DNA from 3 places in the Mesorhizobium sp. GW821-FHT04C10 genome. Region 1 is predicted to be linked to each of the others. Evidence: predicted binding sites of a transcription regulator. Region 1 holds the regulator's gene; each other region holds the start of a gene.

Evidence for each region. The regulator PhoB, encoded in region 1, activates phosphate uptake and scavenging genes when phosphate is short. The targets are predictions, from matches to a motif close to TGTCATNNANCTGTCAT.
Region 2: ppk2 (polyphosphate kinase 2) is a predicted target of PhoB. The motif match lies at 1,747-1,763, and genes of this name have one in related genera.
Region 3: AC07UC_RS16615 (acid phosphatase) is a predicted target of PhoB. The motif match lies at 1,702-1,718, and genes of this name have one in related genera.

Annotation. Positions count from the first base shown of each region.
Region 1 covers NZ_JBWKTL010000001.1:1,674,674-1,677,948, forward strand. Annotated here, with positions in the region: gene pstB (phosphate ABC transporter ATP-binding protein PstB) at 1-112, shown strand, start outside; gene phoU (phosphate signaling complex protein PhoU) at 138-845, shown strand; gene phoB (phosphate regulon transcriptional regulator PhoB) at 968-1,657, shown strand; gene AC07UC_RS08165 (ROK family protein) at 1,997-3,241, opposite strand.
Region 2 covers NZ_JBWKTL010000001.1:4,991,246-4,994,520, reverse strand. Annotated here, with positions in the region: gene AC07UC_RS24410 (glycosyl transferase family 90) at 1-224, shown strand, start outside; gene AC07UC_RS24405 (hypothetical protein) at 285-452, shown strand; gene AC07UC_RS24400 (aldo/keto reductase) at 545-1,588, opposite strand; gene ppk2 (polyphosphate kinase 2) at 1,871-2,791, shown strand; gene AC07UC_RS24390 (dihydrofolate reductase family protein) at 2,983-3,275, opposite strand, start outside.
Region 3 covers NZ_JBWKTL010000001.1:3,432,875-3,436,149, forward strand. Annotated here, with positions in the region: gene add (adenosine deaminase) at 1-368, shown strand, start outside; gene AC07UC_RS16610 (cytochrome-c peroxidase) at 375-1,661, opposite strand; gene AC07UC_RS16615 (acid phosphatase) at 1,861-3,275, shown strand, end outside.

The sequences.
Region 1 (3,275 bases):
GACCGCCTTCATGTATCTTGGCGAACTGGTCGAATTCGACCGCACCGAGAAGATCTTCACGTCGCCTCGCGAGAAGCGCACGCAAGACTACATCACCGGCCGCTTCGGCTGATCGCACGCATACGAGGACCAGGATCATGGCCGAACATACAGTCGCAGCCTTCGACGAGGATCTCGGACAGATCAGCAGGCTGATCAGCGACATGGGCGATCTCGCCGGTTCGATGGTCGGCGGCGCCACCAAGGCGCTGCTGAATTCCGACAACGCGCTGGCACAGCGCGTAGTCTCCGACGACGCCATCATGGATGCGCGCCAGCGCGAACTCGACGATCGCGCCATCACGCTGATCGCCAAGCGCCAGCCGATGGCCGACGATCTGCGCCATGTCGTCGGGTCGATCCGCATGGCCGGTGACCTCGAACGCATTGGCGACCTTGCCAAGAACATCGCCAAGCGCGTCGGCACCGTCGGTCTCAACGCAACGCCGCGCGACCTGTCGCATTCCATCGACGCCATGGCGCAGCTGGTGCTGATCCAGGTGCAGGGCGTGATCGAGGAGTATGCGGCGCGCGACGCCGCCGCGCTTGCGAAGCTGCGCGCCGACGACGAACGCATCGACGTCAAGTACACCTCGGTGTTCCGCGAACTGCTGACCTACATGATGGAGGATCCGCGCAACATCACCGCTTGCACGCATCTGTTGTTCTGCGCCAAGAATCTCGAACGCATCGGCGACCATGTGACCAACATCGCCGAGAACGCGTACTATGTCCTGACCGGCACGCAACTGCCCGCCAACCGCCCCAAACAGGACGAGACGGCGATGTCGGCGCCGGCGGCTTGAGCGTTGGAGCGGTTCATCGTTTCGCGGAAACGCCGACCCGCTCTATCTCTTTGTTTCACGCAATTCAGGATGGAAAACCGCTACACATTTTTTCCTGGGATTGCTTTAGAGGTGACCAGTCAATGATCGCACCACGCATCATGGTGGTGGAGGACGAGGAGCCGCTCGGCGTGCTCCTCCGCTACAATCTGGAATCGGAAGGTTATCAGGTCGAGGTGGTAACCCGCGGCGATGAAGCCGAAATCCGGCTGCAGGAAAACGTGCCCGATCTCCTGGTGCTCGACTGGATGGTGCCGGCGGTGTCCGGCATCGAACTCTGTCGCCGGCTAAGAATGCGCCCCGAGACCGAACGGCTGCCGATCATCATGCTGACCGCGCGGGGTGAAGAAAGCGACCGCGTGCGCGGCCTTTCGACCGGTGCCGACGACTATCTGGTCAAGCCGTTCTCGACGCCGGAATTCATGGCCCGCGTCAAGGCGCTGCTGCGCCGCGCCAAGCCGGAAGTGCTGTCCAGCGTGCTCAAGGTCGGCGACATCGTGCTCGACCGTGAATCGCACCGAGTCTACCGCAAGAAGAGCGAGATCCGGCTCGGGCCGACCGAATTCCGCCTTCTGGAATTCATGATGCGCCATCCCGGCCGCGTCTTCTCGCGCAGCCAACTGCTCGACAATGTCTGGGGTGAGACGATCTATATCGACGAGCGCACCGTGGACGTGCATGTCGGCCGCCTGCGCAAGGCGGTCAACAATGGCCGCATGCCCGACGTCATCCGCACCATCCGTGGGGCAGGCTACGCGATCAGGGAAGATTAGAGCCTTGAGGCGGAAGCGTTGATAGGTTGAATGTGTCCACTCCCGGGTCACACGCATTGACAATTGGCTGAGACGCTCATGGCCTCGTCATCTTTGGGCGAAGCAAGGAGCGCAGCGACGCGGCGCGGACCCCTGGAGCTGCTCTGCAGCCCAAGGATCCATGCCGCGACCTCAAAGCGTTGCCACGGCGCAAGTTCTGCTCCGCTGCACTGCGTGGCATAGGTCACGGAATGGATCCCAGGGTCTCCGCGACGGAGCTTCGCTCCTGCTCCGCCCACGGATGACGACGGCCAATCTCCAAGTAAGCGAGGGTCTACGGCATCAACGACGAATGCCAGCTCAGGCAACGCTCTTCCCGGCACTGCCTCTTGCCTGCACGCCCGGCGCGAAGATCTCCTGATCGACGAAGGTCAGTGCGCGCATGGCGCAGCCCTCGCGGATCAGGGGCAACTCGTTCGGTTCGGTGTCGAACGAAATCGATTTCGAGTGCTGGCCGCCGGCGGTCTGGGCGATCGCCTCGCGCAATGCCGGCTCGATCAGGTCGAAGGCGGCGGCGCTGACGCCGACCATGGCCACGGGGGCGGGATCGATCAGCGCAAACAGGCTGCCGAGGCCATAACCCAGTGCTTCTCCGGCCTTGCGATAGGCTTCGCGCTCGGGCCCGGCTCGTTCCCGCGCCGTCGTCGCCAATGCCCGCATCTGCGCGTCGCTGACGTCGGCGACCGGTTCGGTGTCCTCGCCAAGCTGCCTGGCATTGCGCCAGATGGCGTAGTTGCCGGCATAGGCCTCGACGCAGCCGCGCCGCCCGCAGCGGCAGAGCGCGCCGCCTGGCCGATGGATCATGTGGCCGAACTCGCCGCCCGACGAATGGGTGCCGGTGAACAGCTCGCCCTTCAGCACAAGGCCCATGCCGATGCCGTGCGACAAAAGGATGGCGATGAAGTCGTCGCGGTAGCGTTCGGGGTCGCGCCAGCGCAGCGCCACCGCCATCATGTTGCAGTCGTTCTCCATGGTGGCCGGGATGCCGAACTCGGCTTCCAGTATGTCGGCGAAGGCGATGTCGGTCTGCGGCGTGATCGGCGACCACAGCATGGCCCTGGCCTTGGTGTCGGTGATGCCCTGGATCGCCAGCGCGATGCGGGCGACGCTGCGTACGTCGATATCGGGATCCTCGAGGCGCCGCCGTACAATGGCGACGCATTCACCGATCAGCGCCTCGCGCGACATGGTCAGCGTGTCCAGCCGGCGCTGTTCCTCCGATATCACCTGGCCGGCATAGTCGATGACGGCGACGGACAGGAAATTCAGCGACAGCACCACAGTCATGATGGCCGCGGCCTCCGGGTTGAGGCCGAGGCCGACCTGTGGCCTGCCGCGTTTGAGCGCACCGGCCTCGCTCGGCTTGCCCTCGACCAGGATGCCTTCGCCGATCAGGTCGGAAGAGATCGCCGATATGGTTGAATGGCTGAGGCCGGTGGTCGCGGCGATCTCGGTGCGCGACGGTTGGCCGGCCCGGCGCACGGCCGCAATCACCATGGCGCGGTTGCGCCGGCGCAGATCGTCGTGGCGGATTCCGACCGACATACTTTCCCACATCCTCCCCGTCGCCGTGGTTCTT
Region 2 (3,275 bases), 3.3 Mb from region 1:
TGCCGCTCGAAGCTGATTTCTCGGACCTTGCCGAGCATGTGGCCTATTTCGAACGGAACCCGGAGAAGGCGGAGCGTATCACCGCGGCAGCGAACGCCTATTGCCGGACCTTTGGGCACGAACAGACCGAACAGGCGATCTCCCTGCTGGTGCTCTACAAATATTTCGTGCTCAGCGGCCAGATCAAGCCGGATACCGAGGTCTGGCGCTGCATAACGGGCTAGTACCCAGGGTCTCTCGTCGAAGCCGGTCGGCACGCGCTGGACGACCGCCGCTCTCGGTAAATGCCTGGCACAACGACGCGTAAGCGTGACGCGGCCAATGCCTATTGCCGGACATTCTCCAATGAGCGGGACGAGCAGGCTGTCTCCCTGCTCGTGCTCTATAAATATTTCGTGCTCAGCGGCCAGCTCGAACCCGATCGCCAACTCTGGCACTTCATCGAGGGCTAGCGCGGCTCGGCCTAGAGCAATTCCAGGAAAAGTGTGAAACGGTTTTCCCGGGAAAAGCGCGTAGCGCTTTCCCTAGGGAGCCGCTCTAACGGTCAGATGACGCTGCGGTCGAGAACCATGTCGGCGGGGCCGAAGCGATCCTTTGCCGTCAATTGCTGGTGCCAGTAGGGGTAGAGCAGAGGCGGGCGGCTGACGGCGTCGAGGCGCTGGCGTTCTTCAGGGTTGAGCTCCAGGGCCGCCGCGGCGAGATTGTCCTTGAGCTGGGCATCGTTGCGGGCGCCAATCACCAGCGAGGAGACGGCGGGGCGTCCGAGCAGCCAGGCAAGTGCCACCTGCGCCGCCGAGACGCTGCGGGCCTTGCCGATCTCCACCAGCACGTCCACGATCCGCCACAGTCGATCCTCGTCCCGGATCGGCGGCTCGGACCAGCCCGCGAGCTGGCGCGCGGTCGGGCTGTCGCGGCGGTATTTGCCGGACAGCAAGCCGCCGGCGAGCGGACTCCAGACCAGCACGCCCAGCCCCTGGTCGACCGAGATCGGCAGCAGTTCATATTCGGCCTCGCGTGCCTCCAGCGTATAGTGGATCTGCTGGGTGACGAAGCGTTGCTGGTGACGGCTGTCGCTGATGGAGAGCGCCTTCATCACCTGCCAACCGGACCAGTTGGAACAACCTATATAGCGCACCTTGCCCTGGGCGATCAAAGTGTCGAGCGCGGCCACCGTTTCCTCGACCGGGGTAAGACCGTCCCACTGGTGGACGAAATAGATGTCGATGACGTCGGTCTTCAGCCGCTTCAGGCTCTTTTCGCATTCACGGATCAGATGGTGGCGCGACAGGCCTTCGTCGTTCGGCCCGCTGCCGATCCGCATGCGCGCCTTTGACGCGATCAGCACGTCGTTCTTGCGCTTGCCGCCGAGTGCCTCGCCGATGATCTCTTCCGACAGGCCGTTCGAATAGACATTGGCGGTGTCGATGAGGTTGATGCCGGCGTCGATGCACATGTCGATCATCCGCTTCGCTTCGGTAAGATCGCTGTTGCCCACCGCGGCGAAGGGCCCGGTGCCGCCGAACGTCATGGTGCCCAAAGTCAGTGTCGAAACCTTCAGGCCTGAACGGCCAAGGGTGCGGTATTCCATGTCAGTCCTCGCGATTGTGTTGAATTGGGGCGCCGCGAAGGGCAGCCCGGAATGCGACCGGGGATTTGTAGGACAATTTGCCCGGCTTGTCGCCATGCAATGATGATGGATCGATCACGCATGGCGGAGCTTTTAAAGGCCGCGGTCGCGTTCCGGACTGCAATAAAACCGTCACCGCCGGCCTATATTGAATTCGGCTAAGGTGTTTCCATTCCAGGCCACGGGCCTGCAGTTTGGGGTGCCGGACATGAATCGACAGGGCTTGCTAGCGGAGCGACTGATATGACCGAGCTAAGACAGAATTCTCCCGCCAAGGATTGGCTTGAAGCCGAGCTCGCCGACACGCTCGACGAAGACTATGAGCTCGAAATGTCGGAACCGGCGCTGTCGATGGAGATCGCCAAGATCTACAAGAACTCGCATCCGCCTTCGATCGATCGCATGCAATATTTTCGCGACCTTATCACCTTGCAGTCCGAACTGATCAAGCTGCAGTCCTGGGTCGCCTATCACAAGAAGAAGCTGGTGGTGGTTTTCGAGGGCCGTGACTCTGCCGGCAAGGGCGGCGTCATCAAGCGCATCACGCAGCGGCTCAATCCGCGCATCTGCCGCGTCGTGGCACTTCCGGCGCCGACCGAACGCGAGAAGTCGCAATGGTATTTCCAGCGCTATGTCCCGCATCTGCCGGCTGGCGGCGAGATCGTGCTTTTCGACCGCTCCTGGTACAATCGCTCCGGCGTCGAACGGGTGATGGGCTTTGCCTCGCACGACCAGGTCGAGGAGTTCTTCCATGACGTTCCGGAGTTCGAGCGCATGCTGGTGCGCTCGGGTATCACCGTGGTCAAATACTGGTTCTCGATCACCGATGAGGAGCAGCAGATGCGCTTCCTGATGCGCATCCACGATCCGATGAAGCAGTGGAAGCTGTCGCCGATGGATCTGCAATCGCGCGTGCGCTGGGAGCAGTACACCAAGGCCAAGGAAGAGACCTTCGCCCGCACCAACATTCCGGAGGCGCCCTGGTTCATCGTCGAGGGCAACGACAAGAAGCGCGCGCGGCTGAACTGCATCGACCATCTGCTCAAGCAGATGCCTTATGAAGAGGTGCCGCACGAGGAGATCACGCTGCCCGAGCGCGTCTTCAATCCCGAATACGAGCGCCAGACATTGCCGCGCGAACTCTACGTGCCGGAGAAGTATTGAGCACCTTGTCCTTCTCCCCGTTCACGGGGAGAAGGTGCCCGAAGGGCGGATGAGGGGCGGCGCCAGCGTTGGCGATTGAGCCCCAATTCGCTGCCATTGGTAGCTTGCCGCTAGTCTCCAAAGGCCGCGCCGCCCCTCATTGCCCTGCCGGGCATTTCTCCCCGTATAGTGACGGGGAGAAAGAGCTGTAGTCACGCCCGCCCGATCACCACATGCGTGGCAAGCGCCGTCGCAACCTGCTCGGTGCACTGGTAGCCGAGCTTCAGCATGTCGAGGCCGGCGAACAGATTCTCACCTGTGCCAAGCAGGATCGGCGAGATCGCCAGGTGCATCTCGTCGATGAGCTTTTCCTGCAGATATTGCCGGATTGTCGAAACGCCGCCACCAACCCGCACATCCTTGCCGCCAGCCGCGACCTTTGCCTGCTCGAGCGCGGAATGGATGCCGTCGGTGACGAAGTGGAAGGTCGTGCCGCCTTCCATGA
Region 3 (3,275 bases), 1.8 Mb from region 1:
TCGGTGCCGACCGCATCGACCACGGCGTGCGGGCGATCGAGGATCCGGACCTTGTCGACTTGCTGGCACAAAGACGGATTCCGCTCGGCATCTGTCCGGTCTCCAATCTGGCGCTCGGCGTCTATCCCTCGCTGGCGCAACATCCGCTCGACGCCCTGCGCAAGGCCGGTGTCCCGGTCTCGATCAACACCGACGATCCGGCACTGCTCGACACCACGCTTGAGGCATCCTACGCCGCTTGCGCGGAGGCCTTCGCCTGGGACGACGAAACCATCCGCCAGCTCGCCGCGACATCGGTGCAGGCGAGCTACGCCGACCCCGCGCTGAAGGCATGGATCCTGGCCGATCTGGCGGCCTGGCGAAGCTAGCGGGGTTCAGTTCGCAGGCACCGTCCCGGCCTGCTGATCCGCGTCCGTCAGCGTCTGCAGGAACGCGACAATGTCGTCGATCTCGGCGTCGTTGAGCGCCGGCTTGTCGCCGGGCTTTTTGCCGTTGAAGGGCGGGTCCTGATTCAAGTTCGGCCAGTAAGCCTTTGGCAGATCATCATATTGCCGGACCGTACCATCGGCATTTCTGGGGTACCAATGGCCGGGATCGGTATCGCGGCTGGCGTAGAAGGCGACAGCGTCGCGCAGCGTGTGGAAGGTGCCGTTGTGGAAGAAGCTCTTGCGCAGCGCGACGTTGCGCAGGGTCGGTGTCTTGAACAGGCCGCAAAACTCGGCCCGGCCCTTGAAGTCGGTGCGCAGCGGGCCGCAGAGGCCGAGATCGACATAGGCGGGATCGGCATTGGCGGGAATTGCCGCGTTGCGCGGCACGGCGATGGCGATCAGGCCAAAATCGGTGAATTGCGGCGGCTCGCCGTCATTGGCCGGTTCGCTGAGATGGCAGCTGGCGCAATTGCCCTTGGCCTCGTCCTCGAACAGCGCGCGGCCGCGCAATTCCCGCGCCGTCAGCTCGGCCTTGCCGGCAAGGAAGGCGTCGTAGCGGCTGGAATAGGGATAGAAATCAGGCGCACTCTGCTCGAATGTGCCGAGCGCCTCGGCGGCGGCGTCGAAGGCATCGCCCGGGTGGTCGAACACGTCGTCGCCGAAGGCGGCCTTGAACTCACCGGCATAGGCTGATTTGCGCAAGGCCGATGTGACGGCGGCCCCGTCCTTGTTGGCCATCTCGAAGGGCGAGAGCAGGGGGATTTTCGCCTGGTCCTTGCCATGGTCGGCCCGGCCGTCCCAGGTCAGGCCGCCGGTCGGGCCATTGTCGACGCTCTCATCGCCCTCGTCCTCGGAATCGTAGAAATGCTCGGTGAAGGCGGGCGCGGCCTGGAGATAGCGCAGCGACGGCACGGCGCGTACGCCTGGTTGGTCGAGATTCGGACCGCCCATCTCGACCGGCGCGGCCGAGGCCGGGCCGAAGGCACGGTGCGGGTCATGGCAGGACGAACAGGCCTGCTTGCCCGAGGCGGACAGCGCCGGATCGAAGAACATTTTTCGGCCAAGCGCGGTCAGCGCCTGCGCCCGCGCGAAGGCATCGGCGCGCGATAGCGGGCCGGGGTGGACGCTGCCGGATCCGGCATGGACAAGGGTTTGCGGCCAGGCGAGGGCAAGGCCGAACAAGGATGCGGCAGCGGCCGCGATCATCAGGCGTCTGCCTCGTCCCGTCGTCATCGCTTCCCAGTCCATTTCGCTCCGCAGTTAGGGTCGCACTGCAACGGATTGATGACTGCTCCCGTTCTTCACGAAACCGTGTTCGCGGGCGAGGCAAGTGTCACAAAGGTGACAAGGCATCGACGTAGCTCTTTGCGTGCGCGGCCTCCTGCCATGCACGACGCCTCTAGCCATCCCCCTTAGCCATGAGGACTCCTTGATGCGGCCCTTCAGTTCGCTTTTCCTGGCCTCCACCGCCCTGGCATCGTTCGCCAGCGCTGCCAGCGCCGCCCCTCCCGGCTACGACAAGATCGACACTGTCGTCGTCATCTATGCCGAGAACCGCAGCTTCGATAATCTCTATGGCGGCTTCCCCGGCGCCAACGGGCTGGCCAATGTCTCGGCCGACCAGGCGCGCCAGCTCGACCGCGACGGCAAGCCGCTTGCCGAATTGCCGCCGGCCTGGGGCGGGCTGACCGCCAAGGGCGTGACGCCTGTGGTGACCGAGGCGCAGTCGGCGCATCTCGCCAATGCCAGCTTCGCCATCGACGACGCCAGCGGCTTCAACGAGAAGACCTCCGTCGTCACCCGCGACCTCTGGCACCGCTTCTACCAGGAGCAGATGCAGATCGATGGCGGCCGGAACGACAAGTTCGCCGCCTGGGCCGATTCAGGCGGTCTGGTCATGGGCCATTATGACGGCTCCGGCCTGCCGATGTGGGCGGTGGCGAAGAAATACGTGCTGGCCGACAATTTCTTCCAGGGCGCCTTTGGCGGCTCCTTCCTCAACCATTTCCAGCTCGCCTGCGCCTGCGCCCCGGTCTATCCAAACGCCGATACCAGCCCGGTGAAGGGCCAGATCGCCGTCGTCGAGGCCGATGGCAAGACGCTGAAGGTGGCCGACAACTCGCCACCCTCCGCCCTTGGCGGCGTGCCGAAATTCGTCAATGACGGCGCCATCACGCCCGACTTCTATGCCGTCAACACCATGCAGCCGCCTTACCAGCCGAGCGCCAACAAGCCCGTCGAAGGCGGCGACAAGGCGCTGGCCGACCCGGCGCAGCCGACGACGCTGCCGCCGCAGCACGACATCACCATCGGCGACCTGCTGTCGCTGAAGGGGATCGACTGGGCCTGGTATGCCGGCGCCTGGCAGGCAACGCTCGACGGCAAGAACGCGACGCCGGTGCCGAACTTCCAGTACCACCACCAGCCGTTCAACTATTTCGCCGCCTATGCGCCGGGCACCGCCGCGCGCACCGCGCATCTCAGGGATGGCGGTCTCGACGGTTCCGAATTCATCAAGGCGATCGATGACGGCAAGCTGCCTTCTGTCAGCTTCTACAAGCCGCAAGGCAATCTCAACGAACACAGCGGCTATGCCGATGTGACATCGGGCGACCAGCATCTGGCCGACCTCGTCGCGCATCTGGAGAAGAGCCCACAATGGAGCCACATGCTGGTCGTCGTGACCTATGACGAGAATGGCGGCTTCTGGGATCATGTCGCGCCGCCCAAGGCCGACCGCTGGGGCCCGGGCAACCGCGTCCCGGCCTTCATCATCTCGCCCTACGCGAAGATGGGCACGGTCGACCACACGCAATACGACACGACGTCGATCCTGCGCTTCATCAC